3 regions of the Aestuariimicrobium soli genome follow, and region 2 is predicted to be linked to each of the others. Evidence: predicted binding sites of a transcription regulator. Region 2 holds the regulator's gene; each other region holds the start of a gene.

Region 1 (9,519 bases), 150 kb from region 2:
CTGGAGCAGCCCCCGCACCAACCCCGGCGACCCCGACCTGCTGCGCGCCATGTGGCTGAGCGAGGACGACACCGAGCAGGTGGTGCGGTGCGCGATCGAGGCCGACGTCACCTTCGGCCTCTACTACGCCATCAGCGACAACCCGAACCGCCGCTGGGGCCTCACCAACACCATGCTCGAGCTGGGCTACCGCCCCAAGGACCGCTGGACCGACCACTCGGACGAGCCGGAGGACCCCCGACAGCCCAGCCCTACGCGCTGGCCGAACGGCTGATCAACCAGTCGCGCAGCACGGGCACCTCACTGCGATCGAGGTTGCGCGCCGCCGTGAGCAGCGTGAGTCTCGGCTGCCCAGCGAGGGCGGTCAGCGCCTCGTCCGCGGCCGGGTTGGCGTCCAGCTCGGCCAGGTAGCGACGGGTGAACTCGGGCCATCGTCCCTCGAGGTCGGCGTGGAACCACCGACGCAGGTCGTCGGACGGTGCGAGGTCCTTGTGCCAGGTGTCGAGGGCGGCGCGCTCCTTGCTCATGCCCCTCGGCCACAGCCGGTCGACCAGCCAGCGCAGGCCGTCGTCCGGGGTCGGCTCGTCGTAGACGCGCGACATCACGATCTCGGTCACGGCAATCCCTCCCCTGCCCTGCCACCACCAGTCCGACCCAGGCTGATCGTGCCCGAGGGCGTGACCAGGTAGCGGTACTTCTTCGGTGAGGTCCACAGGAAACAGCCGGGCACCGGTTGCGACACCTGCCAGTCGGCGAAGGTCTTGGCGCGATGGGCCTTCCGATCCAGCGGCCCCAGATTGTCCGTTCGAGTCTGGTGCAGATTCTGTTGCCTGCGATCGAGCCAGTCCTCGGTCTCGAGCACCTGATCGTCTGGTGGCCGATAGGGAACGGTGTGGTCGAGGTCGCACCTACTGGCCCGACGGGTCGAGAAGGGGAACACACTCACCGGGTTGCGCATCGTGATCGCCTCGCGCATGCGCTCGGGCACCTCGTAGGCGTCCGACGGCATCAGCGCGTCGACCTGCAGTACCGGACGAAGCGTCACCCGCTGATGCCCGAGCAGATCGCGCGCCCAGCCCACCAATTGCGGGCCGAGATCGCGGGCCCGCATCAGGTTCTGTTCGACCGACTCCCCCAGTTCCAGCGTGTGGTCGCTCAGGTGAACGACCAGTTCGGCCCGCGGCAACAGCAGTTCGGGATCGACGGTGATGGTGCCGCACGTGTGCCCACGCTGCCCACGAGCGGGGCACTCCACGTCGAGCGCCCCATCGTCGACGAGCGCCGGCGCCTCCGCCGCGGCGCTCGCCTGCAGCAGTTGCAGAGCTCTCGCGGGCGATGCCAGCAGGCCCAGTGCCTTGGATCGGCGCACGTCGAGGTCGTCGCCGTCACCACAGGTCTTCAGGATGGCTGCCAGCTGGCTGAGGCGCGCGTCGAGGTGCTTCGCGTCGACCGCATCGAGGGTCGCCAGGACGAAGGCCGTGGCCCCGTTGGTGGTGGCGTCGACCCGCACCCGCCGCCCTCGGCGCGCTGCATCCCGGTCACGAGTCGCCTCGTCCGGTACCGCCTTCGCCACCAGAGCGCGAGCATGCCGCAACAGTCTGCGGTGACTCATGCCCGTAGCGGTGGGAGCCAGCCGCGCGTCGACCCACTCGGCCTGATCGGCCGTCAACCCCTCGGTGACGTCGGCGATGTCACGGGCCTGCCACACCTCGAGCCGAAGACTCTTGACCAGGAACCAGACCCCGGGAAGGCGATGCTTCACGGCCAGGGCATGGCGCATCAGATGGAAGGCCGACTCCTTCGACATGCGCATGGCGGCGCCCACCTCGAGGGCGGCGAACTCCGCGACCAGCGGGCTCCCCTCCCCCGCGATTCGCACCAGCCGCTCACCGTGCATGGCTCCATGTCGAGGTCGTCCATCGTCGTCGACCATCAGCTCACGCCCGGACAGTTCCGCATACTCGGCCGCCGCCTGGAATTCGGCCAGCGCCGCCTGCCGCTTCAGTGTGCGAATGTGGGTCAGGGTGTCGAGTGCCTCATCGGTGGAATGGTGCACGACGCACACCAATGACAGCTCTCCCGCGAGCTCGTCCACCAAAGTCGTCGTCATGCATCCATTGTACGATTCGAAGCCGACAATTCCCAGAGGTCAGACGAGAAATCGAGCCCTGTTCAGGCACTATTTTCGAACACATTTCGGCCGATGTGCCAGGGCCCCCTGACAGACTGGTGCCATGACCGACCAGCCTCGCCCGCCCGCCGGCATCACCCTCGACGACGCTCCCCCACTGGCGGGGTCCCGCTCGGGGTCGGCGGTGCTACCGGGCCACCTCGGCGATCGACCCGTGGTGGTCAAGACCACCCTGCACGACTCGGACGAGGCCACCGCCCGCGCCGACCGTGAGCTGGCGGCGTTGCTCGAGCCGGGGCTCACGGTTCCTCGTCCGCCGGTGTTGTTCCACGAGGTCACGCAGGGGTGGACGACCATCGTGCTCCCCCGCCTCGAACGCGCCACCCTGAGCGACGCTCATTGGCGTCACCTGCTCGACGATCTGGCCTCGCTGCACGCCTCGACACCGCCCGACCGCCCGCGCTGGCACTCAGAACCCTGGCCGGGTCTCGACCCCGTGGCCGACCTGGCGCTGTTGCGTGAGCTGTGGGACGACGACGAGTCCGGGGCGGCGCTCGCGTGGGTGACGGACCATCGCCACGTGCTCGCCGACGACGCTTCCGCGGGCCCGGTGGAGTTCACTCACGGTGACTGCCACCTCGACAACGTGGTGCTCGACACCACCGACGCTCTCGCGGGACGACCGCTGCTGATCGACTGGCAGTCCGCCGGCTGGGCCAGGGGCACCGACGACCTCGCCTTCCTGCTGACCCGAGCCACCGCCGATCCCGGGCTGGCCGCCCTTCCGGGTCGCGACCTGATCGTGCGCTGGTACGCATCGGCCCGCGAACGCCACGGCCGAGGCCCGCTGGCCGCGGACGACCTCGACCGAGCCATCACGGCCCGGCAACTGCTGGTGCTGGCCTTCCAGTACCCCGCCTTCGCCGCCTACCTGTCCCCCGCGGCCACCGGGCGCCTGCGCGACGAGTTCGTCCGTCTCACCACCGGCGCCACTGCCGACTTCAGGCGTCGCCGACCGTGACGGCCTCGGCCTCGATCTGCGAATCGACCGGCTCGGCGCCGTGGCCGGGGGTGGCATCGAGACGCCGCAGGTCACCGCGAATGGTCGAGAGCACGATCACGGCGAGCAGCACGGCACCGGCGCCGACGTAGAACGGCACGTGCATCGAGCGCTCCCCGAGCTTGCCGGCCAGCCACGGGGCGATGGCGCCACCGATGAACCGGACGAAGCTGTAGGCCGACGAGGCGACGCCGCGAGGGGCGGGCGAGATCTTCATGACGGTCTCGGTGATCAGCGTGTTGTTCACCCCGAGCGCGCCGCCCGCGAGCACCACGCACACCACCAGCACCGTCTTCGCCTCCGTGTAGATGCCCATGATGGCCAGCAGCACCATGAACGTGACCAGCGCGCCGACGAGGCCGGCGGTCGTGCCGAACGTCCGCTGCACCCAGGGCGCCACCAACACCGATGACAGGGCGAGCAACAGGCCCCACCCGAAGAAGACGAGGCCGACACCGTGGGCATCCATGTCGAGGGGGAAGGGGGTGAACGCCAGCAGGGTGAAGAAGCCGAAGTTGTAGAGGAACGCGGTGATGCCCACCGTGAGCAGACCTCGGTGACCCAGCGCCTTGATGGGCGCCTTGATCGACGTGCGCTCGCCGGTCGGCTCGGTCGCCGGCAGCACCAGTGCGGTGGCGATCAACCCCACGGTCATCAGCACGCTCACCCCGAAGAACGGGAACCGCCACGACAGGGCGCCCAGAGCACCACCGAGCAGCGGCCCGGCAGCGATGCCCAGCCCCAGAGCGGCCTCGTAGAGCACGATCGCCTGCCCGACCGAGCCCTTGGCCGCGGTCACGATGGTGGTGAGGGCGGTCGCGATGAACAAGGCGTTGCCCAGGCCCCAGACGGCGCGGAAGGCGACGATGCCGGGGATGGCGTTCTGCAGGCCGGCGGCCCCGGCGCCGATGATGATGATGCACAGCCCTATCAGGAGCGTCTTCTTGGCGCCGATCCGGCTGGACACCCAGCCGGCGACGAGCATCGCGACGGCCATGACGGCGTTGTACGAGGTGAACAGCAGCGAGACCTGCGACGGGGTCGCGTTCAGTTCGTCCGCGATGGGCTTGAGAATCGGGTCGACCAGGCCGATGCCCATGAAGGCGATGACGCAGGCGAAGGCAACGGCCCAGACGGTCTTGGGTTGGCGGAACAAGAGATCAGTCCTTGTCAGGGTGTGGTCTGGTCAGGGTGAGGGTCGAGCCGGTCGACCAGCCCGCTGAGCACGGCCACTCCGGCACGGAGCCGATCGAGGTCGGCCGCGTCGAGCTGGTCGAGCAGCGGGGCCAGTCCGGCGGCGCGCACGCCCCGGGCCTTGGTCAGCGCCGCGCGGCCGTGCTCGGTGAGTTCCACGAGGCTGGCGCGGGCGTCGGACTCGTCCGGGATGCGGCGCACCAGTCCGGCCGACTCCAGGCGGTTGACCTGGGCGGTCACTCCCGGCTGCGAGCTGTGGTCGGCGAGGGCCAAGGTGGTGATCCGCACCGGCTGCAGGTCATCGATGTGACCGAGCAGTCGGGCCTGCGCGGTGGGCACGCCGACATCGGTGCGCGCGCTCACCCACCGGTTCAACCGGGCGGTCAGCCGCAGCACCTCGTCCGCGACCTCATGACTCATACATCACATTCTTATATAACTTACTTATCTTGTCCAGCCTGGCGGTCGAGTTCCGCCACCAGCCGCGTGCCCGCCGTCCGTCGGTACGACAGTTCCACCAGTTCGGCCACCTCGCGCCAGTCGACCTGGTCGGCGGGTCGCTGTGCAAGGTTGAGCCCGATCCATCCCGATGGCCCGTGGTAGGCGGGCACGAAGACCCGCCCGTCGCCCGCCTGCTCGCTCTGGGCCAGCAGTGCCGCGCGCTCGTCCGCATCGGGCAGCACGACCACCGCCTGGGCCCAGCGGTCGTCCCAGTGGTCGCCCTTGACCGTGGCCCCGAAGATGGCGAACACCTTCGTGGTGCAGAACACCGGACGACCGTGCGACTCCTTCTCGCTCGCTCCGGGCAGGCTCAGGCAGATCTCGCGGAGCCGAACCAGGTAGGGATCGTCCGCGGTGTATCGGGCCGGGTGCGCCATCGTGACCTCCTCGCTGTGGCGCTCACCAGTGTGCTGCAGCGCCGCTGGCGAGCGGCCGTAACGTGGCGATCATCATGATCGAACCTCGGAACCCCTGACCCATGCGTGTGTGGTCCCTGCACCCCCGTCACCTCGATCGGGCCGGTCTGGTCGCCTGCTGGCGCGAGGCGCTGCTGGCCCAGGCCGTGCTGGCCGGGCGCACCCGGGGCTACACCCACCGAGGGTCAGGTGGCGCTCGAACGCGACCACCTGCAGGCCAAACTGCTCGTCCGCTCCCCCGACGTGGGGCCACTGCCCCGCCGGGTCGACGTCCACCCGCTCTTCCGGGTCGTGCCCGGCGACGTCGAGCCGTGGGAACGCGCCCAACCCGTCACCGACGTCACCCTTCCTGACTAGGGTGCGACCTGTGACGGACACCACAGCCGAACACCACCGCCTCGCCTCTTCGGTGGACGACGACTCTGCCTGGCGCCGCTGGGGCCCCTACATGGCGGCCCGGCAGTGGGGCACGGTGCGCGAGGACTACTCGGCCGATGGCAACGCTTGGGAACACTTCGACTTCGACCAGGCCCACCTGCGGGCCTACCGGTGGGGCGAGGACGCCATCGCCGGGGTCTGCGACCGGTTCGGCTTCGCCAATCTGGCCGTCGCGCTCTGGAATGGTCGCGACGACCGACTGAAGGAGCGCCCCTTCGGGCTCACCAACCCGCAGGGCAACCACGGCGAAGACGTCAAGGAGTACTACTGGCCGCTCGATGCGCTGCCCACCCACGCGTTCGGCGAGTTCCTCTACCGCTACCCGCAAGCGGCCTACCCCTACACCGACCTCGTCGAGGCCAACGCGCAACGTGGGGCCACCGATCGCGAGTACGAACTGCGCGACACCGGCATCCTCGCCCAGGACCGCTTCTTTGACGTCACCGTCACGCACGCCAAGGCTCACCCCACCGACCTGTGCATGGTGGTGCGCGCCACCAACCACGGCCCCGAACCCGCCCCGCTGCACCTGATTCCGCAGTACTGGTTCCGCAACACATGGGCCTGGGGACGCGACGATCGGGTGCCGTCGATCACCGTCGGCGACGACCATGCCGACCACACCGAGGTGGTCAGCCGCCACGCCTGGCTCGGCGAGTACCGCCTCGCCGTTGACCACCCCGAACGGCTGGGGGCGCCGACGGTGCTGTGGTGCGACAACGAGTCCAACGCGCAGGCGTTGTGGGGGCAGCCCAACCCGAGCCCACACCCCAAGGACTCGGTCAACCGGGCCATCGTCCACGGCCAGACCGACGCGTGTCGGGCTCCGTCCGCCGACGGCAGCAGCGGCACCAAGGTTGCCTTTTGGTTCCACACCGACGCCGTCGCTCCCGGCGAGACCATCGAGGTGCGGGTGCGTCTCACCCATCACAGCCACGAACTCACCGACCCCTTCGGCGCCACGTTCGACCAGACCCTCGCCGACCGCCGTCGTGAGGCCGACGAGTTCTACGCGGCCGTGATCCCCGCCGAGGTCAGTGACCGCGAGCGCGCCCTCACCCGCCGCGCCTTCGCCGGCCTGTGCTGGAACAAACAGGTCTACCGCTACTCGGTGCGCGAATGGCTGCAGGGCGACCCGGCCCAGCCCGCTCCCCCGCCGTCGCGTCGCGCCCAGGAACCCTGGGGCCGCAACACGGACTGGACGAACCTCGATCTGGCCGACGTGATCTCGATGCCAGACGACTGGGAGTACCCGTGGTTCGCGGCCTGGGACCTTGCCTTCCACTGCGTCGCCTTCGCCCACATCGACCCCGCCTTCGCCAAGAACCAGCTGTTGCTGATGTGCCGTGAATGGGCCCAGCACCCCAACGGACAACTGCCCGCCTACGAGTGGCGCTTCTCCGACGTCAACCCGCCGGTGCATGCCTGGGCCGCCCTGCAGGTCTACCTCGCCGAGGGCGCCTGGGACACCGAGTTCCTGGTGCGCGTGATCACCAAACTGCTGCTCAACTCCGGCTGGTGGGTCAACCGCAAGGACGAAGCGGGCAACAACCTGTTCGAGGGTGGCTTCCTCGGCATGGACAACATCTCACTGTTCGACCGCTCGACCCAGGTGCCCGACGGGTGGCGCCTGGAGCAGTCCGACGCCACCAGCTGGATCGCCTTCCACACCCTGGTGATGATGCGCATCAGCCAGGAACTCGCCCGCAAGAGCCCCGCGTGGGACGAGATCGCCACCACCTTCTTCGAACGCTTCCTGTCGATCAGTCAGGCGATGGAGCGGTTCGGCACCGGCCAGGTGTCGCTGTGGGACGACGAGGACGGCTTCTTCTACGACGCCCTCGTCAGCGAGGACGGCCAGACCGAGCGGGTGCCGGTGCGCTCGCTGGTGGGGCTCGTGCCCCTGCTGGCGGTCGCCAACACCCAGTCGTGGGTGGCCGATGAACTGCCGGAGTTCAGCCGACGCCGGCGCTGGCTGGCCGAGAATCGTCCCGACCTCGCCCGCTGGATTCTCACCGAGAAGGCGGACGAGGGGCACCTGCAGACGATGTCGCTGGTTGACCCACCCCGCCTCGGCCGGGTGCTGCGACGCCTGTTCGACCCCGAGGAGTTCCTCTCCGAGCACGGCATCAGGTCGCTGTCGGCCGCCTATCGTGACGGCTTGCACGTGCGGCTGGTCGACCAGGACATGTTCCTGAAGTACCTGCCGGGTGAGTCCGACTCCGGCATGTTCGGCGGCAACTCGAACTGGCGTGGGCCCATCTGGTTCCCCCTCAACTGCCTGCTGATCGACTCGCTCCGCCACCGCGGCGACGGGGTCGGCGGGCACCTGACCCACGAGTTCCCCACCGGGTCGGGGCACCAGCTGACCTTGGCCGAGATTGCCGACCAACTCTCTGACCGACTGGTCGCCCTCTGGGCGCCCGACGACGACGGACGCGTCGTCAGCACCCCCCGCGACCACGGCAGCGGGCCGCTGTGGGACACCCACCCGACCTTCTCGGAGTACTTCGACGCCGACACCGGGGAGGGACTCGGCGCCAGTCACCAGACCGGCTGGACCGCGATGGTGGCACACCTGGTGATCGAGCGCGCCACCCACCAGGTGCAACACAACGAGAGTCGGGCCGCCAGCCCGCGCCCCGGTCACCAGGACACGACGCCTCCCACCTCGTCCACGCCCACCCCGACCACACCCACCCCCGACCCAGGAGCATGAGATGGCACCGAGCCGCACCCCCAACATCTATCCCAGCCTGAAGGACCGCACCGTGGTGGTGACCGGTGGCAACACCGGAATCGGTGCGGCCATCTGCCGCGCCGCCGGCGCGCAGGGCTGCAACGTCGTGATCGACTACCTGGGCGACGATTCCCCCAACGCCGGCCTCGTCCGCGACATCGAGAAGGCCGGCGGCAAGGCGGTGGCCGTGGAGGCCGACGTCACCAAGCTGGACGACCTCGCCAGATTGGTGGACGCCGCCGTCGAGAACTTCGGACGGCTGCACGTCTGGGTGAACAACGCGGGGGTCGAGACCCGCAGCTCACTGCTGGAGGCGACCGAGGAGCACTACGACCTGGAACTGGCCGTGAACCTGAAGGGCGCCTTCTTCGGCGCCCAGGCGGCGGCCAAGCAGTTCCTCAAGCAACGCTCTCGCGGCGTCATCATCAACAACTCCTCGGTTCACGAGGACTGGCCAATGCCAGGCAACGCCATCTACTGCTGCGCCAAGGGCGGGCTGCGGATGCTGGCCCGCAATGGGGCGGTCGAACTGGCCCCGCACGGCATCCGAATGGTCAACGTGGCGCCCGGCGCCGTCCGGACGCCCATGAACGCCGAGACCCTCGACAGCCCGGAGCTGGCCGAGGCCCTGGAGGAGGCCATCCCCCTGGAAAGGGTCGCCAGCCCCGCCGAGATCGCCGATGTCGTGCTCTTCCTCGCCAGCGACGGTGCCAGCTACATGACGGCGGAGACGGTGACGGTCGACGGTGGCATGATGCACGACTCCCCCGGACTCTGACGCCTGCTTCCCGGGCGCGGAAACGCGGGGCGGACGACCCACTCAGCCGACCTGCGGCTCGGTGGCCGCGATCGTCCGATAGGTCTGCGACACCTTGCGGTACACCGGGGACAAGAAGGCGAGGCCGGCGAACACGACCATCAGCAGCCCAGCCACCAGGAAGACCAGGGCGATCCCGCGCGCATCGCCTCGCCCCAGCAGCGGTGCCAGCGCGTCCGCACCGGCCGAAGTCCTCGACCAGGGAAGAATCCAGAATTGGGC
Region 2 (9,519 bases):
GCCAGTTGTCGACCAAGCCGGAGGATCGTCCGGCCGTGATGCAGGGTTCCGATGCCGAGAAGGCCCAGGCGGGGGCGGCGGTCAAGGAGGTCTTCGACATCGCCGAGCGGATGGCCGCCCTGCGCGCCGCCGACGTCATCTGGACGACCGAGCGCGAGCGGTTCGGGCGCTGGGCCCACGTGGCTCCGTTGTCGGTGGCGGGGCTGATGCGGTCGTCGGTGATGAGCACGGCCACGGTGGTGATGACGTCGGCCACCCTGAAGCTCGGCGGCGACTTCGACCAGGTGGCCCAGAACGTCGGGCTGAAGCGCAAGGAACGACTCAGCGGCATCGACGACGCGCCCGAGGAGCCAGACGAGGACACCCTGCACTGGCTGGGTCTCGACGTCGGCTCGCCCTTCGACTACCGCCGGCAGGGAATCCTGTACGTGGCGGCCGACCTGCCCAATCCGGGCCGCGATCAGATGGCCCCCGAACTGCTGGCCGAGGTGGCTGAGCTGGTGTGGGCCGCGGGCGGACGAACCCTGGGGTTGTTCGCCAGTCAGCGCAACGCGGAGGCGGCCGCGCGCCATGTACGCAGCCAGCTGACCGACCTGACCATTCTCTGCCAGGGCGACGCCCAGTTGCCGGAGCTCACCCGCCGGTTCATCGACGACCCGCACGCCTGCCTGTTCGGCACCCTGTCGCTGTGGCAGGGAATCGACATTCCCGGCGACACCTGCGAGCTGGTGATCATCGACAAGATTCCGTTCCCGCGGCCCGACGACCCGCTGATGCAGGCACGACAGCAGGCCGTCACCGATGCCGGCGGCAACGGGTTCATGGCGGTGGCGGCTTCCCATGCGGCCCTACTGCTGGCCCAGGGCGCGGGCCGACTGATTCGTCGCGCCTCCGACCGGGGGGTCGTGGCCATGCTCGACCCGCGGCTGGTGAAGGCGCGCTACGGCTCGTTCCTGCGGGCGTCGATGCCCGATTTCTGGATGACGGCAGATCGCGAGGTGGCGGTGCAGGCCCTGAAGCGGCTGCAGGCGGCCCGCGAGGACGCCTGACTCAGAGCTTGCGCATCACGGCGACGACCTTGCCGAGAATGCTGGCGTGGTTGCCGTCGATCGGCGAGTAGAGCGGGTTGTGGGGCAGCAGCCAGACCTGGCCGGGCACCCGCTTGAACGTCTTGACGGTGGCCTCGTTGTCGAGCAGGGCGGCCACGATGTCGCCATTCTCGGCGTTGGGCTGCTGGCGCACCACCACCCAGTCGCCGTCGCAGATGGCCGCATCGACCATGGAGTCGCCGCGCACCTCGAGCATGAACAGGGTGCCCTCACCGACCAGCTGGCGGGGGAGGGGGAAGACGTCCTCGACGACCTCCTCGGCCAGGATCGGGCCACCGGCGGCGATCCGGCCGACGATGGGCACGTTGACGGCGGTCGGGAAGGCGTCGTTGACCCCCGTCTCGTCGATTGTCTCGTCGATCGCGTCGAGGGGGGTGTCCGGCCGACGCGGGTCGGACAGAGGGCGCAGGGGAGTGGGTTCGCTGCCGGTCGTCCGACTCGGTGCGGCGGGCAACCGCACCTCGATGGCCCGCGGACGATTCGGGTCGCGGCGCAGGAATCCCTTCGCCTCCAACTGCCGCATCTGGTGCGCGACCGAAGAAGGTGAGGCGAAGCCCATCACCGAGGCCACCTCGCGGATGCTGGGCGGATAGCCGTTGGCCTCGATGGCGCTGGTGATCACCTCGAGGATGCGGCGCTGCCGTGGCGTGAGGCCGTCGACGCCGGGCACCTCGTCGCCGGCCGCGTTCAGGCTGCCCAGCTCGGCGCGGATGGAGGCATTGCTCGGACGACCTGGGCCCCGCTTGGCCCCTCGTCGTCTGGTCGTCGAGGGCTTGCGCCCGCTCGCCGGTGCCCCGAAGTTATCGTCTTCTCCTGCCATGCCCAGCACGCTAGGTAGAATCGAACCTGTTTTCAAACACCTGTGCGGTGTTTCGCGCGAGCAGCCCTGTCAGAGGGTCTCGAGGGCCCCCAGCCACGAAAATGTCAGAGCCCTCGTGTTCAGTGGTTCACAGGCGAGGACGAGCTCGACACGCCGGTTCATTCGAACGCTTGTGCCAATCGTCATCACCGTCTAGTGTTTTCGTACACCTGTACTTCACGGCCCTTCCGGGCCGGGAGTCGACCGGGTCGGAGGATGTCCGACCCGACACCCGAGGAGCAGATCATGACCGCAGTCGCCACCAGTCAGCTGAACCCCCAGCTGAACCCCTTCGCCGTGCCGACGAAGCCGCGCACGAGGGCTCGGCGCGATCGTGTCGTGAGCGGTCCGCGGCCGGTCGGGCCGGCGCTGCGTCCGCAGCGACGCACCGTGATTGCCCCGGCCATCCAGGGTGCAAACGTGCGCGCGTGCAGCGACGTGGCCGGTGACGTGGCTGGCGGTGCGGTGGCGCCGTTGTCGACGGCCGGCGCCCTGCGCCTGACGGATCGCGGCCTGGCGGTGGTGCTGGGCGGGTTCGCGTGCCTGGCGCTGCTGACGTTGGCCGTGCTGGTCGATGTCTTCCTCAGCTTCTCCAACGCGCCGCTGGCCTGAGGGTCGATCCCGCCGCCCACAGCCGGTGGTGGTTCAGCCCTCGGCGAGCCCCCACATTTGGTGTGGGCGTGTCGACGCCAACCGCTTGACCCAGGCCCGGGGAGTGTTTAAAGTCCCTACATCTAGTAGTTGCACGGCTGTGATTCATCCACAGGTTGTGGTCGGTTGTCCACCGAAAACCTGACTTGTCCACACCGTGTCCACAGGGTCATGCACAACCTGGCCAGGCGCCGGCGAGACCCTCGGTCAAGGAGGAGGTGGATCACCCGTGCACTGCCCGTTCTGCCGCAACACCGACTCGCGCGTGCTCGATTCACGCGCCTCCGAGGACGGTTCGTCCATTCGTCGGCGGCGTCAGTGCCCGGCCTGCGAACGGCGATTCACCACCATCGAGCAGATGCAGCTCGTGGTCGTGAAGAAGTCGGGCGTGGTCGAGCCCTTCAGCCGCGACAAGGTCGTCCAGGGTGTCCGCAAGGCCTGCAAGGGTCGTCCGGTCAGCGACGTCGACCTGGCCAAGCTGGGCCAGCGGGTCGAGGAGGCCCTGCGCTCGTCCGGGATGGCTGAGGTGCCCACCGAGGAGGTGGGGGTCGCCATTCTGGGGCCCCTGTCGGAACTCGACCCGGTCGCCTACCTGCGGTTCGCGTCGGTCTACAAGCACTACGAGTCGGTCGACGACTTCGAGGCCGAGATCGAGGCCATGCGCGAGCAGGATCCCGGAACCGCCCCCACCGCTCGACCAGAACGGCCCCGCAAGCAACGCGTGGCGTCACCGGATTCGGCCCAACCCACCCTGGAGTCGATCGGCTGAGCCGATCCCCCCAGGCAGCAGCATTCACCCCCACCCCACCCACAGAAGAGGAAGTCACAGCCATGAGCGAAACCACCCGCTCGACGCGCCGTTCGGCCAAGAAGTCGAACGGACTGACGATCGACCGCGTCTTCACCACCGAGGGCACCCACCCCTACGACGACGTCGTCTGGGAGAAGCGCGACGTGGTGCAGACCAACTGGAAGTCCGGCGAGACCGTGTTCGAGCAGCGCGGGGTGGAATTCCCCTCGTTCTGGAGCCTGAACGCGTCGACGATCGTGACCACGAAGTACTTCCGTGGCGCCGTGGGCACCGATGCCCGCGAGACCAGCCTGCGCCAGCTCATCGACCGTGTGGTGAAGACCTACACCCAGGCCGGTGTGGATCACGACTACTTCGCCACCGCCGACGACGCCGAGATCTTCGAGCACGAACTCACCTGGATGCTCCTGCACCAGTACTTCAGCTTCAACTCGCCGGTGTGGTTCAACGTCGGCACCCAGAGCCCCCAGCAGGTCTCGGCCTGCTTCATCCTGTCGGTTGACGACTCGATGGACTCGATCCTCAACTGGTACAAGGAAGAGGGCTTCATCTTCAAGGGTGGTTCGGGCGCCGGCCTCAACCTGTCGCGCATCCGCTCGTCCAAGGAACTGCTGAGCTCCGGTGGGACCGCCTCGGGACCCGTCTCGTTCATGCGTGGCGCCGACGCCTCCGCCGGCACCATCAAGTCGGGTGGCGCCACCCGCCGTGCGGCCAAGATGGTCGTGCTCGACGTCGACCACCCCGACATCGAGGAGTTCGTCGAGACCAAGGCGCGCGAGGAGAACAAGATCCGCGCGCTGCGCGACGCCGGCTTCGACATGGATCTGGGCGGCCGCGACATCACCTCGGTGCAGTACCAGAACGCCAACAACTCGGTGCGCGTCACCGATGAGTTCATGCGCGCCGTCGAGGAGGACGGGCTGTTCGGGCTGCGTGCCCGCGGTGACGGTTCGGTGATCGAGGAGATCCAGGCCAAGGGGCTGTTCGACAAGATCGCCAAGGCCGCCTGGGAGTGCGCCGACCCGGGCATCCAGTACGACGACACCATCAACGCCTGGCACACCAACCCCGAGACCGGCCGGATCACGGCGTCGAACCCCTGCTCGGAGTACATGAGCCTCGACAACTCCTCGTGCAACCTGGCCAGCCTGAACCTGCTGAAGTTCCTCACCGAGAAGGACACCTTCGACTCCGAGACCTTCGTCAAGGCCGTCGAGCTGATCTTCACCGCGATGGACATCTCGATCTGCTTCGCCGACTTCCCGACCGAGGCGATCGGCCGGACCACCCGCGACTACCGTCAGCTCGGTATCGGCTACGCCAACCTGGGCGCGCTGCTGATGGCGCTCGGCAAGGGCTACGACTCCGAGGGTGGCCGCTCGCTGGCCGCCGCCATCACCTCGCTGATGACCGGTGCCGCCTACCGTCGTTCGGCCGAACTGGCCGCGGTGGTGGGGCCCTACAACGGCTACGCCCGCAACCAGAGCGCCCACCAGAAGGTGATGCGCAAGCACCAGGCCGCGAACGACGACCTGCGCACCCTCACCTCGCTCGACGGTGACGTGCACAAGGCCGCCACGCGTGAGTGGGAGAACGTGGTCAAGCTCGGCAAGACCAACGGCTTCCGCAACGCCCAGGCCTCGCTGCTGGCCCCGACCGGAACCATCGGCTTCATGATGGACTGCGACACCACCGGCATCGAGCCCGACTTCTCGCTGGTCAAGTTCAAGAAGCTCGTCGGTGGCGGCTCCATGCAGATCGTCAACCAGACGATTCCCCGCGCGCTGAAGAACCTGGGTTACTCCACCGAGACGGCCGAGGCCATCGTCGAGTACATCTCCGAGAACGGTCACGTGATCGACGCCCCCGGTCTCAAGCCCGAGCACTACGAGGTCTTCGACACCGCCATGGGCGCCCGCTCCATCAAGCCGATGGGTCACGTGCGCATGATGGCCGCCACCCAGCCCTTCCTGTCGGGTGCGATCTCGAAGACCGTGAACCTGCCCGAGTCGGCCACCGTCGCCGACATCGCCGACGTCTACCTGCAGGGCTGGAAGCTGGGTCTCAAGGCCCTGGCCGTCTACCGCGACAACTGCAAGGTCGGTCAGCCGCTGTCCGACGGCAAGAAGAAGGTCGAGTCGACCCCCGAGCCCGAGGCCGCCGTGGCCACAGCCCCCGAGGTGCGCATCGAGTACCGTCCCCGCCGCACCCGTCTGCCCAAGTCGCGCACCGGTCGCACCACCTCGTTCTCGGTGGCCGGGGCCGAGGGTTACCTGACCACCAACGACTACGCCGATGGTCGCCTCGGTGAGGTCTTCCTCAAGCTCGGCAAGCAGGGTTCGACCCTGGCCGGCGTGATGGACGCCTTCGCGATCGCCATCTCGGTGGCCCTGCAGTACGGGGTGCCGCTCGAGACCTACGTGCAGAAGTTCACCAACCTCAAGTTCGAGCCCGCCGGCATGACCGACGATCCCGACGTGCGGATGGCCCAGTCGATCATGGACTACGTGTTCCGCCGACTGGCCCTGGACTACCTGTCGTTCGACGAGCGCTCCGAGCTGGGGGTCTACACCGCGGCCGAGCGGGCCCGGTACGTCGAGACCGGCACCTACATCTCCGAGGAGGACGAGGCGCAGATCTCCGAGGCCGAGCAGCTCAAGAACGACGAGGCCGACAACCGTCGCTTCGACGAGGCCGGAGCGAACCAGCCCTCGCTGGTTGCCGCCGAGCCCGTCGTGGCCCCGGCTCCGTCGTCGGCGCACACCACCGCCGAGCTGATGGAGGCGATCACCGGACTGTCGGTGGATGCCCCCTTGTGCATGACCTGCGGCACCAAGATGCGTCCGTCGGGTTCGTGCTACGTCTGCGAGGGTTGCGGTTCGACCTCGGGCTGCAGCTGATCCGATCCATGGCCACCACCGGGGCGGCACCCTTCGCGGGGTGCCGCCCCGGCGCCGTTTCCGGGGCATCGCCTCGGCGGCGGCTCTCGCGAATCCGACAACCCTCCCGCGGTGAACCCCCTGTGAGACCATGTGCAGGTGCAGCAGACACTCGGGCATCGCAAGGATTGGGCCGGCTAGGCCGTTGAGCACTACGTGGATCCCTCGCGACACTTCGCGTTCGCCACGTATGACGTGGAGCCACTGCCGCGCGAGGGCGGCGGACTGCGGCCCGAGGATGTGCTCGCTGCCAACCTGTTGAGTCTCCGCCTGGGCTGGCAAGAGGTCATCCCCTTGTTCGCAGCCGGTGACGGGCCGGCCCAGCGACTCCGCGCATGCTTGGATGAGGCAGTAGTCGCCATGCGCGCCGCGCCCAACTTCGAGGCGCACCCGGACGAGGCGTCGCTGGCTGACACGTATCGAGCGCTCGCCGCCGCAAACGAAGCGACCCGAGACGTAGCCGGGTGGACGCCAGTCACCGTCTCGAAAGTGCTGCACAGATTCGCCCCGCACGCGGTCCCAATCGTGGACTCCCGCGTCCTCGCGTTCCACGACGTGAGCCGCGGCGAGGGCGCGAAGCTTCGGGAGCGCATGTGGCGGGACGTGCGCGCGAACCTCGACTGGCTCGCGCCACTCGCCGCCGCGAACACGACCCCCGACGGGCGTCCTCTCACGGTCCTGCGGGCCACAGACATCATCATCTGGACCCCGCCCCCGCAGGAGAGCGCCACCAAGTGATCCGAAACTGCCGCTCATCGCACCTGCCGGGCGGGTGGAGCCTCTATGGGGCGATGGGAGGCAGTTTCGGATCATCGGTGGGGCAGGGGCAGTCCCCGGATCCCAGTGGGGGAGCCAGCAACTCGGTGGCAGCCGGGCTTCGCCACCGTCTAGCATGGGTGGCATGACTGATCGCTGACGCGCACCGGCCGCACCTCGCGCCGCACGTGTTCCTCCGTCCACCTCCTGCAGTGGAGCTCAGTCATGCACCCCTCTTCCGCCTCCTCCTTGGCCCCGTTCGCCTTCGACGGCGTCTCGTTCACCCACGACGGCCACCCTCTGATCACCGACCTCAGCTTCGGTGCCGCGCCAGGTCAGCGGGTCGCGCTGATCGGCGAGAACGGCTCGGGCAAGTCCACCGTCCTGAACCTGGCCGCCGGACGACTGCACCCCCAGGCGGGCACCGTCACCCGACCCGCCCCGGTGGGCGTGATGGACCAGCACCTGCCCTTCGACGAGCACGACACCGTCGCCGACGTGCTGCACCGCTCGCTGGCTCCGATCCGGGAGCTGCTCACCAACCTCGACGACGCCGCGGCGGCGATGGCCGACGACGAGCGCGAAGCGGCCCGCTACGCCGCCCTGCTCGACGACGCCGAGCGGGTGGGAGCGTGGACGATCGACCAGCGGGTGGAGGAGACTCTGGCCGGGCTCGGCCTCGCCGACGTCGCCCAGCACCGCCGGGTGTCGACCTTGTCGGGCGGCCAGCGCTCCCGCCTCGCCCTGGCGGGCCTGCTGCTCAGCCGACCCACCGGTCTGCTGCTGGACGAGCCCACCAACCACCTGGACGACCAGGCGCTCGACTTCCTGGCCCGCGAGCTGGAGTCGTGGCCCGGGCCGGTGCTGTTCGCCAGCCACGACCGTCACTTCCTCGACACGGTCGCCACCAGGATCGTCGACCTCGACCCCGCCCCGTCGGGTTTGGGTGAGCTCCGCGTGGGCCAGGTGACCACCGGCCGGTACAGCGACTACCTCGCCCAGCGCGCGGACGAGCGCCGCTCCTGGCAGGAGCGGTTCAGCTCCGAGCGGCAGCGCATCAACGACCTGCGCCACGAGGTCAGCCACGGCGCCCGGCAGGTCTTCCACACCACCGCGCCCAAGACCGAGCAGCGCGGGTCGAAGAAGTTCTACTCCGACAAGGCCTCGGCCACGATCGCTCGACGGGTCAACCGGGCCCGCACCACCCTTGAACGGGTCGAGCGTGACCAGGTGCGCAAGCCCCCTCAGGGGCTCACCTTCGCGGGGTTCGGGGGTCGTCCGATGGACCACGATGAGGTGCTGCTCAGCGTGCAGCAGGTGGCCGTGGCCGGCCGCCTCGCCCCGGTGAGCCTCGACCTGCGCGGTCCCGACCGGGTGCTGGTCACCGGTGCCAACGGTGCGGGCAAGTCGACCCTGGTGGCCGTGCTCGACGGCAGCCTCGACCCCGATGAGGGCAGGCGCCTCGTCCGCAAGGGACTGCGCATCGGCACCCTCACCCAGGACACCGATCCGGCCGATCTCGATCTCACCCCGGCCGAGCTGCTGGGGGAGTCGGCACGCGGCCTGTCGGGCATCGGACTGGTGGCCGGTCGGGACCAGCACCGGCCGCTGGGGGAGCTGTCGCTGGGCACCCGCAAGCGCGTGCACCTGGCGCAGCTGGTGGCACATCCGCCCCATCTGCTGGTGCTCGACGAACCCACCAACCACTTGGCCCTGAGCCTCGCCGAAGACCTGGAGCGGGCCATCGACGAGTTCCCGGGCGCGGTGGTGGTCGCGAGCCACGATCGTTGGCTGCGGGATCGGTGGCAGGGGCGCGTGCTCACGCTGGATTCCCAAGCCTGAGGGTGGGTACTCAAACCCGTCGGTGAGCGGTCGATCTGACCCCGTGCCGGGCCTACCGTTGATCGCGAACAGATGGAGGCGACGTGACCGATTTCGAAGCTGTGCTCTCAGACCTGAACCGATTGACCGCCCAGGTCAGTGACGGGTCGTTGAAGCCGTCGGACGAACAACTCGAGGCCCTTCCCGAGGTCGTGGGCACCAACGAGGACGAGACCATCAAGGTGAGCATCAAGGCCGGCACGGTGACCCGGGTGGAGCTGCACCCCAAGGCCCACCGGCTCGACAACGTCACCCTGGGTGAGCAACTCACCGAGGCGATCAATGCCGCCATCCAGGCGAACCTCGAGGCCGTGATGCAGGGCAACGCCGACCTCGGCACCCCCGACTACGCCAGCCTCAACCAGCAGCTGAACGACATCCAGACCGAGTCGTTGCGTTCCATGCAGCGCTACACCGACGGCATGCTCGACATGCTGCGCAAGGCGAAGGAGCTGTGATGAGTAAACAGAACCTGCAGTTCGACCTGGGGGCCCTCGACACGGCGGGCCGCAA
Region 3 (9,519 bases), on a different contig from region 2:
CCTACGCCCCGGACTCGTTCCAGGCCAGCGGCGAGTGGGGCTGGGACCGCAACACCCTGACCCTGGTCTCGACCCAGGCCAACGGCACCGAGTCGACCAGGAACCTGTCCTACGAGGTGACCAGCGTCGACACCGACCCGGTACCCGCCGACTTCAACAGTGCGGTGTCGGGCACACCCCCCGATGCGAAGGTCTCGGCCGAGGTGCCCACGGATGTTCCCGCCGAGATCGCCGAGCTGACCGCCTCGATCACCAAGGACGCCCCCACCCCGGTGTTGAAGGCCGCCGCGATCCAGGAGTACCTGCGCGACCCGCGGAACTTCACCTACTCGACGACGGCGCCCTCGGGTGACGGCTACGAGGTGATCTCGAACTTCCTGTTCAAGGACAAGGCCGGTTACTGCATCCACTTCGCTTCGGCGATGGCCCTGATGGCGCGTCTGGAGGGCATTCCCTCCCGGGTGGCCGTCGGATTCCTGCCGGGTGAGCAGAACGGCGACCAGTGGCAGGTGCGCGGCAAGAACATGCACGCCTGGCCCGAGCTGTACTTCGCCGGTTTCGGCTGGGTGCGGTTCGAACCCACCGCGGCCGTCGCGAACGCCCCGATGTGGACCGTCACGTCGCCGGCGAACACCCCGACCCCCAGCGCCTCGTCCACCGATGACCCCTCGGTCGAGCCGACCAGCTCGTCGAGCGTGACCGCGGCGAGCCCGCTGCCCAGCGAGGAGAGCAGCGGCGCCGTCGCGAATGACGGTGGTGGCATCGGTCAACTGCCGTGGGGCACGGTCGCCGGCATCATGGGTGGCCTGGCGGCGCTGATCATCGTCGTGATGGTGCCGTGGCTGGTGCGAGGGTCGATCCGACGCGGACGACTGCGCGCGACCGGTGACCCGCACACGGTGGTGGCTGGTTGGTGGGCGGAGGTGCGCGACACCCTCGTGGACGCCGGCACGGCCTGGCCGGCCGGCACCCCGCGCGCCAAGGTGGCGGCCCTGTCGAACAGGGTCTCGCCCGAGGCCGCGGCCGCGCTGGACCGGCTGGGACTGGCGGTGGAACATTCCCGCTACGCCCGCACCATGGACGATCTCGAGCCCGATCTGGTCGACGAGGCCACCTTCTTCACCGAGGAGGTCCGCGACCAGCAGCAGGGCATCCGCGCCCTGGGCGTGGCGTTGTGGCCGAAGTCGTTGTGGGCGAACCTCGGCGACTGGGTCACCCAACGCCTGCGGGGCTGACGGGCGGCGCTTCGGACACGATTCGGCGTCGGCGGTGTTGTGCAGCCCCCGCCGCGACCTAGACTGGGCCACACGTGGATCGCCGTCGAGCACGCCGAGGGCAGCGACCCTCGATCACCGGCTCGGCACAACTGACAAGGAGGCTGGCATGGCTCTCTCCGACGAGGAACAGCGCCTCCTTGCCCAACTCGAGAAGTCCCTCGCCGAGGACGACCCCAAGCTGGCCCACCTCATGCGTGGCAACGAGCCCCGCACGGGTGGGCGGACCCGCAATCCGCGGCACCTGGTGGCCGGGGTGCTGGGCTGTGTGGTGGGCCTGGCGCTGCTCGTGCTGGGGATCGAGACCCATTGGGTGGTGAGCGTGGTCGGGTTCGTCGTGATGGCCGCGTCGGCCGCCGTCGGGTTGGGCCTGTTGAACACCGGACGACCCGCCGCCTCCCCCGGTTCGGGCGCTCCGAAGCAGCGGGCCACCGCCAAGGCGAGTTCGGCCTCGGTGATGGACAAGTTCGAGGAACGCTGGCGCAAGCGCCAGAACGAGGGGCGTTGAGCCGGAGCACCGGCCTCACCCCGTGAGGCTCGCCCGCCTGACGGCGTGCGGCCCGAACCTCATCACGGCGGCATCGGCCGCCTGCTCCACCTCTCTCATCCCCCTCTCCGGGGCGTCCAGCGTGAACTGCTGGTAGGCCTCGTCCGCGTCGACCAACCGTTCGACCCTCACCCCCACCCGGCGGATGCGTGCCCGCTGCAGGTTGAGCCCCCGCCAGCAGCGCAGCGCGGCGGCATAGATCTCGTCGGTGACGTCGGTGGGGGTCGCCAACGCCGTGGTGCGGCTGATGGTGGTGAAGTCGGCGAACCTGATCGAGATGCTCACCCCGCGCCCCAGCACCTGGGCCTGCCGCATGCGACTGGCGGTGCGGGCCGCCATGCGCAGCAGTTCGGTGGTGACGATGCGGGGGTCGTCCGTGTCGCGCGAGAAGGTCTCCTGGGCACCGATGCTGCGTTCGACCGCCTCGCCGACCACCTGGCGGTCGTCCCTTCCCCAGGCCAGGTCGTGCAACCATCCGCCGGCATGGTTGCCCATCGCCCGCTGCAGGGTCTGGCGCGAGGTGTGGGCGACCTCGCCGATGGTGGTCAGACCCAGCTTGTGCAGGCGGGCGGCGGTCTGCTCCCCCACGCCCCACACCTTCTCGACCGGCAGGGGGTGCAGGAACGGCACCACCCGGCTCGGCGCGACCTGCACCACTCCGTCGGGTTTGGCCTGGTTCGACGCGAGCTTGGCCACGAACTTCGACGGCGCGATGCCCACCGAGCAGGTGATCTGCTGCTCGTCGGCCACCTGGGCACGGATCAGTTCGGCGATCAGGCGCGGGTCGCCCAGCCGGCGCACCGCACCGGTGACGTCGAGGAAGGCCTCGTCGATCGAGACCGCCTCGACCCGCTGGGTGATGCCACCGAAGATCGCGAACACCCCCTTCGAGACCGCCGCATAGGTGTCGTGGTCGGGCGGCACCGGCACCCCGTCGGGGCACAGCCGGCGGGCCCGCGAACTGGGCATGCCCGACCTGACCCCGGCGGCCCGGGCCTCGTAGCTGGCCGACAGCACCACGCCGCGCTCGGCCCCGCCCACCCACATCGGGCGCCCCCGCAGTTCCGGGCGGCGGGCGAGCTCGACCGTGGCGTAGAAGGCGTCCATGTCGACGTGCATCAGCACCTGTTCTGGCGCCGGCGGCACCGAGGATGGTGGGTGGCCGGTCACCATCCCGAACTCCCCGGGCTGGAGTGCCACAGCTTGCGCGGTGCCTGCGCGGCCGGGGTGCCGGCCGGCTGCACGTCGGCGTAGGGCGACTGCTTGAACCCGCTGGCGTGCACCAGCACCCGCCTCGGACCCATGCCGCCCCCTCGTCCGTGGGTCTGCGCATCGGCGGCCGGACGAGCATCCGTCATCCGGTCGGCACGCGGCGCCGGCGCCACCAGATCGGCCGGTCGGGTGTTGATCTCGTCGACCACCGCCTGCATGGCGGCATCGACGTCGCCGTGCGCGACCAGGTGGTCACGGTAGGTGGCATACAGGGCCTGCAGGTCCCACGCCCCCGTCGCCCGCAGCGACACCCCGCGCGGGCCGGTGCGGCGCAGTTCCCCGCGCACCACCAGCAGCCAACTCGAGAACACCGTCGCCGCGTACGGCCCCTGGGCGTCCTCGAAGAAGGTGGCGTCCACCGGGCCGGAGCCGTCGTCCAGGGTGAGGAAGACCACCCGGCGACCGCTGCGCACCGGCGGGGTCTGGGTGGCGACCTTCACCCCGGCGACCAGCAGGTCGGCCTGGGAGCGCTGCCCCAACAGGTCGGGCGAGCGGGTGGTGCCCAGCCGCTGCAGGAAGGCGCGGTAGAAGGCCATCACGTGCTGGCTGGCATCCATGCCGAGGATCTCGAGTTCCAGTTCGAGGCGCTGGCGGTCGTCCAGTTCGGGCAGCCCCGTGGGGGTGACGTCCCCGGGCCCCACCGCGACAGGGCGCGACGGGGGGTGCCCGGCTGCGTCCGGTTCGTCCTCGACCCCCGGATCGGAGAAGTCGAGGGCCAACTGCACCCCCGCGAAGGCCTCGGTGCGCCGCGCGTTCACCACCTCACCCTTGGCCTGGCGGCGGGCGAGGTCGCGGGGGTCGTCGCCGGTCGCCGCCGCAACAGCGCTGCGCCGCAACCCCTTGGCCCGCGAGGCCGTGCGCGCCTCCACCACCTGCAGCCGACGCAGGTCGGCCACCGCCAACACCAGGTCGCGGCGGGTGAGCAGCCCGCGACGGTGCACGGCGGCCGCTCGTCCGATGTCGTAGAGCCGGTCGAAGGCACCGGCCAGCACCAGCCGTTCGACGACGGGAGCCTCGACCTGCGCGCGGTTCCAGAAGTCGGTGAGCGAGTGGTAGGGCTGGCCGGCGACGATGCGGGCGACCTCCATGGCGCTGATCCCCTTCACCTCGCTCAGGGCCATCCGGATGCCGTGGCCGGGATCCTGCGGAAGCCCCTGCGGGTCGAGCGGACGCACCCCGGTGGCCGGGTCGCTGCCCGGCTCGAGACCCTGCTGCTCCTGCTCGTCGGACCAGTCGTCGAGGCGGTGCAGGCACTCGACCCGGTAGACGTCGGACGAGGCGTTCACGTCGAGCCCCAGCACCGGCACCTGCATGCGGCGGGCCTCCTCGAGGATCAGCCGCTTGGGATACATGCCCGGGTCGTGGGTGAGCACGCCGGCGATGAAGTGCGCCGGGTGGTGCCGCTTCAACCAGGCCGACTGATAGGTGGGCAGCGCGAAGGCGGCCGCGTGGGCCTTGCAGAACCCGAACGACGCGAACGCCGCCAGCACGGTCCACGCCTTCTCGACCACCGGCTCGGAGTAGCCGCGGTCGAGCGCGGTCGGGATGAACCAGTCGCGCACGTCCAACTGGCCCGCCTCGTCGCCCAGCGCCCGGCGCACCTCGTCGGCCTGGGCGAGCGAGCACCCGGTCATCACGGCGACGATCTTGATGATCTGCTCGTGGAAGACCACCACGCCACCGGTCTCCTCGAGCACCGGCACCAGGTCGGGGTGCAGGTACACCGGTTCCTTCCAGCCCTGCCGGGCGTTCAGGAAGGGCACCACCATGTCGGACTTCACCGGCCCCGGGCGGAACAGCGAGATGTCGATCACCACATCGGTGAAGGTGGTGGGGCCGAACTTGCCGATCAGTTCCCGTTGCCCGGGTGACTCGATCTGGAAGCAGCCCAGCGTCTGGGCATGGGCGATCAGGTCGTAGGTGTCGGGGTCGTCGAAGGGTGCCAGGGCGTCGATGTCGGGACGAGGGTGCCCCGTGCGCTCCAGCTCGTCGAGACAGTGGGCCATCGACGACTGCATGCGGATGCCGAGCACGTCGAGCTTGAGCAACCCGATGTCCTCCACGTCGTCCTTGTCGAACTGGCTCATCGGGAACCCGCCGAAACTGGCCTCGACCGGGGTGCGGTCGCCCAGCGTGGCGTCAGACAGCAGCACCCCACAGGGGTGCAGGGCGACGTGGCGCGGCAGCCCGTCGAGCGATTCGACCAGGTCGAAGAGCACGTCGAGGCGGCGCTCGGCCAGCCCGGCGGCCCGCAGTTCGGGCAGGTCGCGCAGGGCGGCGCGGGCGTCGCGGGCGCGAATGTGCGGGAAGGCCTTGGCGATGGCGTCGACCTCCATCGGCGGCAGGCTCAGGGCGGCGCCGACATCGCGCACCGCATGCCTGACCCGGTAGGTCTCGAGCATGGCCACGCAGGCCACCCGTTCACCGCCGAAGACGTCGAGGATCTTCTCGTAGACCTCGGTGCGCCGGGCCGACTCGACGTCGAGGTCGATGTCGGGCAGCGCCTTGCGCAGCGGCGACAGGAAGCGTTCCATGATCAGCCCGTTGGCGATCGGGTCGACCCCCGAGATGCCGAGCAGGTGGTTGACCATGCTGCCGGCCCCCGAACCGCGCGCCGCGCAGCGAATGCCCAGGTCGCGCACCAGGTCGACCACGTCGGCCACGGTGAGGAAGTACGACGCGAACCCGAGGTGTTCGATCACGGCCAGTTCCTCGTCGAGGCGTCGCTCGACCCGAGCGAGCACCTCGGGCGACGACCCGTACCGCGCCCCGACCCCCGCCTCGCATCGCCGCTTCAGGACGCCCATCACCTCGGCGGCCGTGGTGCCCAGCACCCCGAACTCGGGCAGGTGGATGTCGCCCAGTCCCAAGTCGGCGCGCGGGTCGAGCTGGCAGCGCAGCCCCAGGGTGCGGGTGTCCTGCAGCAGCCGCTCGGCGCCACCCGTGCCTCGTCCGGCCAGGTCGGCGACCTGCTCGGCGATCTCGACCATCGCCTTGCCCGATTTCAGGAAGCCCTCGGCATTGCGGCGGTCGATGTTGCGCAGGTCGAGCGGCACCAGTCGGCGGGCCGCGTCGAGCACGTCGATGGTGGCGGCCTGGTGGCGTTCGGCCATGCGCACCTGGTTGGTGAGCACGGCCGGCAGCCCGAACCGGTCGGCCAGCGCCACCATGCCCCCGGCCTGGGCGGCGGAGTTGACCCCGGTGCCGGCCACCTGATGGTTGGTGGCGGCCACGACCACCCGCTCGGCTCCCAGCCGATCGGTCCAGCGGCGCAGTTCGGTCTCGGCACCGCGACGGTCGCGTGCGGCCACGCGCAGCCCGAAGGCGGAGTCGCTGCCCAGGGTGACCACCACGTCGTCGAGGTGCCGCTCGAGCTGGTCCAGGGAACTCTCGGGCCGTCCGCGCTCACCCGCCAGATGGGTGGCCGAGACCAGCCTGCACAGGCTCGCCCACCCCCGCTTGGACGAGGCCATGGCCACCACCCGCGGATGCCGCTGGTCACGGATCTCGCCGCCCCGGGCCGCGGTGCGGCGGGGCGCGCCGGCCGCACCGAGCCGGGTCGGTTCGGGCACCGCCAGGTCGACCCCCAGCACGGGCGAGACCCCGTGCTGCAGGCAGGCCTTGGCGAACCGGATGGCCCCGTAGAGACCGTCGCGATCGGTGAGGGCCAGCATCGACTGGCCGTGCTCGGCCGCCTTCGCCACCAGCGCGGAGGGATGGGAGGCACCGTGCTGGAAGGAGTAACCGGAGGCCACCCGCAGGTGCACGAAGGGATCGCTCATCGTCGGCTCCCCCCGCCCGCGACCGGCGGGCGGGCGTCGATCCGCAACCGCCCCACCGCCTCGAGGAAGGTCTGGGCGTCGCGCACCAGATCGTCGGCCTCGCGGTCGCCAATCGGCAGTTCACCGCGAACGGTCGCGTCGTGGCGGGGCTGGATGGCCGCCAGGTAGCCCGCCCACTCGGCCAGTTCGGGGGCGAGGTGGGCGAGTCCGGTCCACAGGTGCCGGGCATGACTGACCGGGGTGTGGACACTGCGCGCCGCCAGCGCCAGCGCGGCGGTCTCGCGCAGGGCATGGTGGGCCGCCAGGTAGCGGTCGGCCGCGTCGGGGGTCAGGTCGGCCGTGACGACCAGCCCCTGCAGGTGGGCCAGGTCGACCCGATGACGGTCGGCCACTCGCGCGACGGTCGGGCTGCTGCTGGGATGACTCGACATCGCCCGCCCCTCAGTCGATCACGGCGCGCAGGTGCCAGGCGCCGTCGTGGAAGGTGTGGGCCAGTTCGTAGACACCGCGACTGCCGGCCATGCCGTTGGCCGCCTCGACGCGCCAGACCTCGCACTCCCGCAGCAGGTCGGCGTCGTCCGCACCGCCGGTCGAGGGACGAGGAGCGGGCGTGGTGACCTCGCGGCTCAGGGTGGCGGTTCCGGCCGCCCCACCGAGGGGGCCGTGCTGCCAGTCCTCGTCGCCGCGGGCGGCGCGCACCTGGGCCGACGTCCACCACTCCCCGGACTCGATCCACCGACTCTCGATCGCCAGCACCCGCCACAGCTGGTCCCGCCACAGGAACTGGGCGGGATCGTCCATCCTGCCGAGCCTGACCTCGATCGCATCCCCACGCCTGCGCACCTTGGGCTCCTTCCCCGAGCCTGACCTCGCCGAAACCGGCATGACACTCGACCCGTGAAGGGAGCCCCGACGTGGCCGGGGGTCGAAGCCGACCACGCCGGAGCGGTCCCAGTGTTCGTCCGACCTGTCGAACCGAGCGGGCCCTTCCCCAAGTTCCCGATCGGCGATGGCGAGCAGTGGGTGACCTCTCGCAATCGAACAGGTGTTCGAACAGGTACCACTATAGGAGCACCCTCCGACACAACGTCAAGCCCTCCCGCGAACGGCTCCCGACCTCGATCGGTGCCGATCCCGCCGAGGTCACCGCCACCAGCGGAAACGCACCTCGTCGCCGGGGCCGGCCTGCCCCAACGCGTCGAGATCGTCGGGGTGGACGACCCCGACCACCGGGTAGCCGCCGGTGGTGGGATGGTCGGCCAGAAAGACCAACGGACGACCCTCGGGAGGCACCTGCACCGCCCCGGGAACCACGGCCTCACTGGGCAACTCGCGCCCGGGGTGGGACCAGGCCAGGGGTGGGCCCTCGAGCCTGATCCCCACCCGATCGCACTGCGGGCCCACCCGCCAGCCGGTGGTGGCGAACAGCCCCCGGGCGGTGTCGGTGAGCCAGTCGTCGCGGGGGCCACCGATCACCCGCAAGGGGCGGTGCGGGTCGTGGCCGACGGTCAGACCCAGGTCGGTGGTGATCCACGGGGTCGTGGGCAGGCCGGCACTCATCAGCAGGTCACCGGCCACCAGGGGCGCCCTGCCGAGGCCGGCGGCCGGCGAGGCCGACACCGACCCCAGCAGGGACTCACCCGCCAGACCACCGGCCACCGCGACGAGGGGCCTCACTCCGCGCACCACGCAACGGCCCAGCACGCAACGGCCCAGCGCAATGACGGCCCCGGCCCTCACCGGGACGGCGGTGTGGCTGCGCTCGGCTCGTCCGTCGATCGTCACGGACACGGGGGCGCCGCAGACGCTGATCACCGTGTCGGCCAAGGCCTCGACCACCAGCCCACCCCACAGCACCTCCAACCCAGCGGCGTGCTCGGGGTTGCCCACCAGCCGGTTGGCCAGGCGCAGGCCGGCGCGGTCGACGGCGCCACCGCGAGGCAGGCCGATGGCGGCACCGGTGACTCGTCCGAGATCTTCGAGCAGGGTCAGCGGGCCGGGGTCGACGACCCGCAGCACCGCGTTCTGGGGCCGGTTCATCCGCCCGCCCCTCGTCCCACCGACTCGAAGCGCAGGCGGGTGCCCGGCGCCAGCAGGGCCGGCCGGGAGCGCGTGGGGTCGAACATCGCCAGATCGGTGCGTCCGATCAGCTGCCAGCCTCCCGGCGACTCCCCGGGATAGATGCCGGTCCAGACCCCGGCCAGCGCGACCGAGCCGGCAGGAATGCGCGGACGAGGGCTGGCCAGCCGCGGCACCTCGCGGGGGTGCTCGCCGGTGAGGTAACCGAAGCCGGGCATGAAACCGGTGACGTCACAGGTCCAGACCTGGCCCGTGTGCCAGGCCACCACCTCGGCGGGGGTGAGGTCGAGCAGGTCGCCCACCGCGGCGAGATCGACCCCGTCGTAGGTCACGGGCACGACCAGGTCGACGCCCCTGCCGCGGGACGCGGGCGGATACTGCTCCCCCTCTCCCTCGTGGGCCGGCTCGGCCTCGCGGGCGAGCTCGACCAGCCAGTCCCGCAGCGGGGCGATCCGCTGCTCGGAGTCGACCAGCACGGCCACGGTGCACGCGGCCGGAACCACCTCGAGCACCCCCGGGAACTCGTCGATCCGGGCGTCGAGGGCCGCCGCGAACGCCCGCCGGG

What was found. The regulator LexA, encoded in region 2, represses DNA repair genes until DNA is damaged. The targets are predictions, from matches to a motif close to TCGAACANNTGTTCGA.
Region 1: ACSDQ9_RS01265 (DUF222 domain-containing protein) is a predicted target of LexA. The motif match lies at 2,186-2,201, and genes of this name have one in related genera.
Region 3: ACSDQ9_RS11015 (DUF6504 family protein) is a predicted target of LexA. The motif match lies at 7,913-7,928, and genes of this name have one in related genera.

What each region holds. Positions count from the first base shown of each region.
Region 1 is NZ_JBPJSQ010000001.1:260,660-270,178, reverse strand. It holds gene ACSDQ9_RS01275 (NAD-dependent epimerase/dehydratase family protein) at 1-274, shown strand, start outside; gene ACSDQ9_RS01270 (DUF488 domain-containing protein) at 252-617, opposite strand; gene ACSDQ9_RS01265 (DUF222 domain-containing protein) at 614-2,110, opposite strand; gene ACSDQ9_RS01260 (aminoglycoside phosphotransferase family protein) at 2,235-3,152, shown strand; gene ACSDQ9_RS01255 (MFS transporter) at 3,133-4,347, opposite strand; gene ACSDQ9_RS01250 (MarR family winged helix-turn-helix transcriptional regulator) at 4,362-4,805, opposite strand; gene ACSDQ9_RS01245 (MmcQ/YjbR family DNA-binding protein) at 4,826-5,263, opposite strand; partial or broken gene ACSDQ9_RS01240 (pyrimidine dimer DNA glycosylase/endonuclease V) at 5,365-5,427, shown strand; gene ACSDQ9_RS01235 (pyrimidine dimer DNA glycosylase) at 5,492-5,659, shown strand; gene ACSDQ9_RS01230 (MGH1-like glycoside hydrolase domain-containing protein) at 5,670-8,459, shown strand; gene ACSDQ9_RS01225 (SDR family NAD(P)-dependent oxidoreductase) at 8,461-9,258, shown strand; gene ACSDQ9_RS01220 (MFS transporter) at 9,301-9,519, opposite strand, start outside.
Region 2 is NZ_JBPJSQ010000001.1:106,009-115,527, forward strand. It holds gene ACSDQ9_RS00485 (ATP-dependent DNA helicase) at 1-1,049, shown strand, start outside; gene lexA (transcriptional repressor LexA) at 1,051-1,929, opposite strand; gene ACSDQ9_RS00495 (hypothetical protein) at 2,215-2,580, shown strand; gene nrdR (transcriptional regulator NrdR) at 2,849-3,388, shown strand; gene ACSDQ9_RS00505 (vitamin B12-dependent ribonucleotide reductase) at 3,451-6,330, shown strand; gene ACSDQ9_RS00510 (DUF6308 family protein) at 6,526-7,107, shown strand; gene ACSDQ9_RS00515 (ABC-F family ATP-binding cassette domain-containing protein) at 7,351-8,967, shown strand; gene ACSDQ9_RS00520 (hypothetical protein) at 9,051-9,464, shown strand; gene ACSDQ9_RS00525 (hypothetical protein) at 9,464-9,519, shown strand, end outside.
Region 3 is NZ_JBPJSQ010000009.1:37,063-46,581, reverse strand. It holds gene ACSDQ9_RS11040 (transglutaminase family protein) at 1-1,235, shown strand, start outside; gene ACSDQ9_RS11035 (DUF3040 domain-containing protein) at 1,384-1,782, shown strand; gene dinB (DNA polymerase IV) at 1,798-2,940, opposite strand; gene ACSDQ9_RS11025 (DNA polymerase III subunit alpha) at 2,988-6,875, opposite strand; gene ACSDQ9_RS11020 (SAV_6107 family HEPN domain-containing protein) at 6,872-7,306, opposite strand; gene ACSDQ9_RS11015 (DUF6504 family protein) at 7,317-7,760, opposite strand; gene ACSDQ9_RS11010 (5-oxoprolinase subunit C family protein) at 8,019-8,915, opposite strand; gene ACSDQ9_RS11005 (5-oxoprolinase subunit B family protein) at 8,912-9,519, opposite strand, start outside.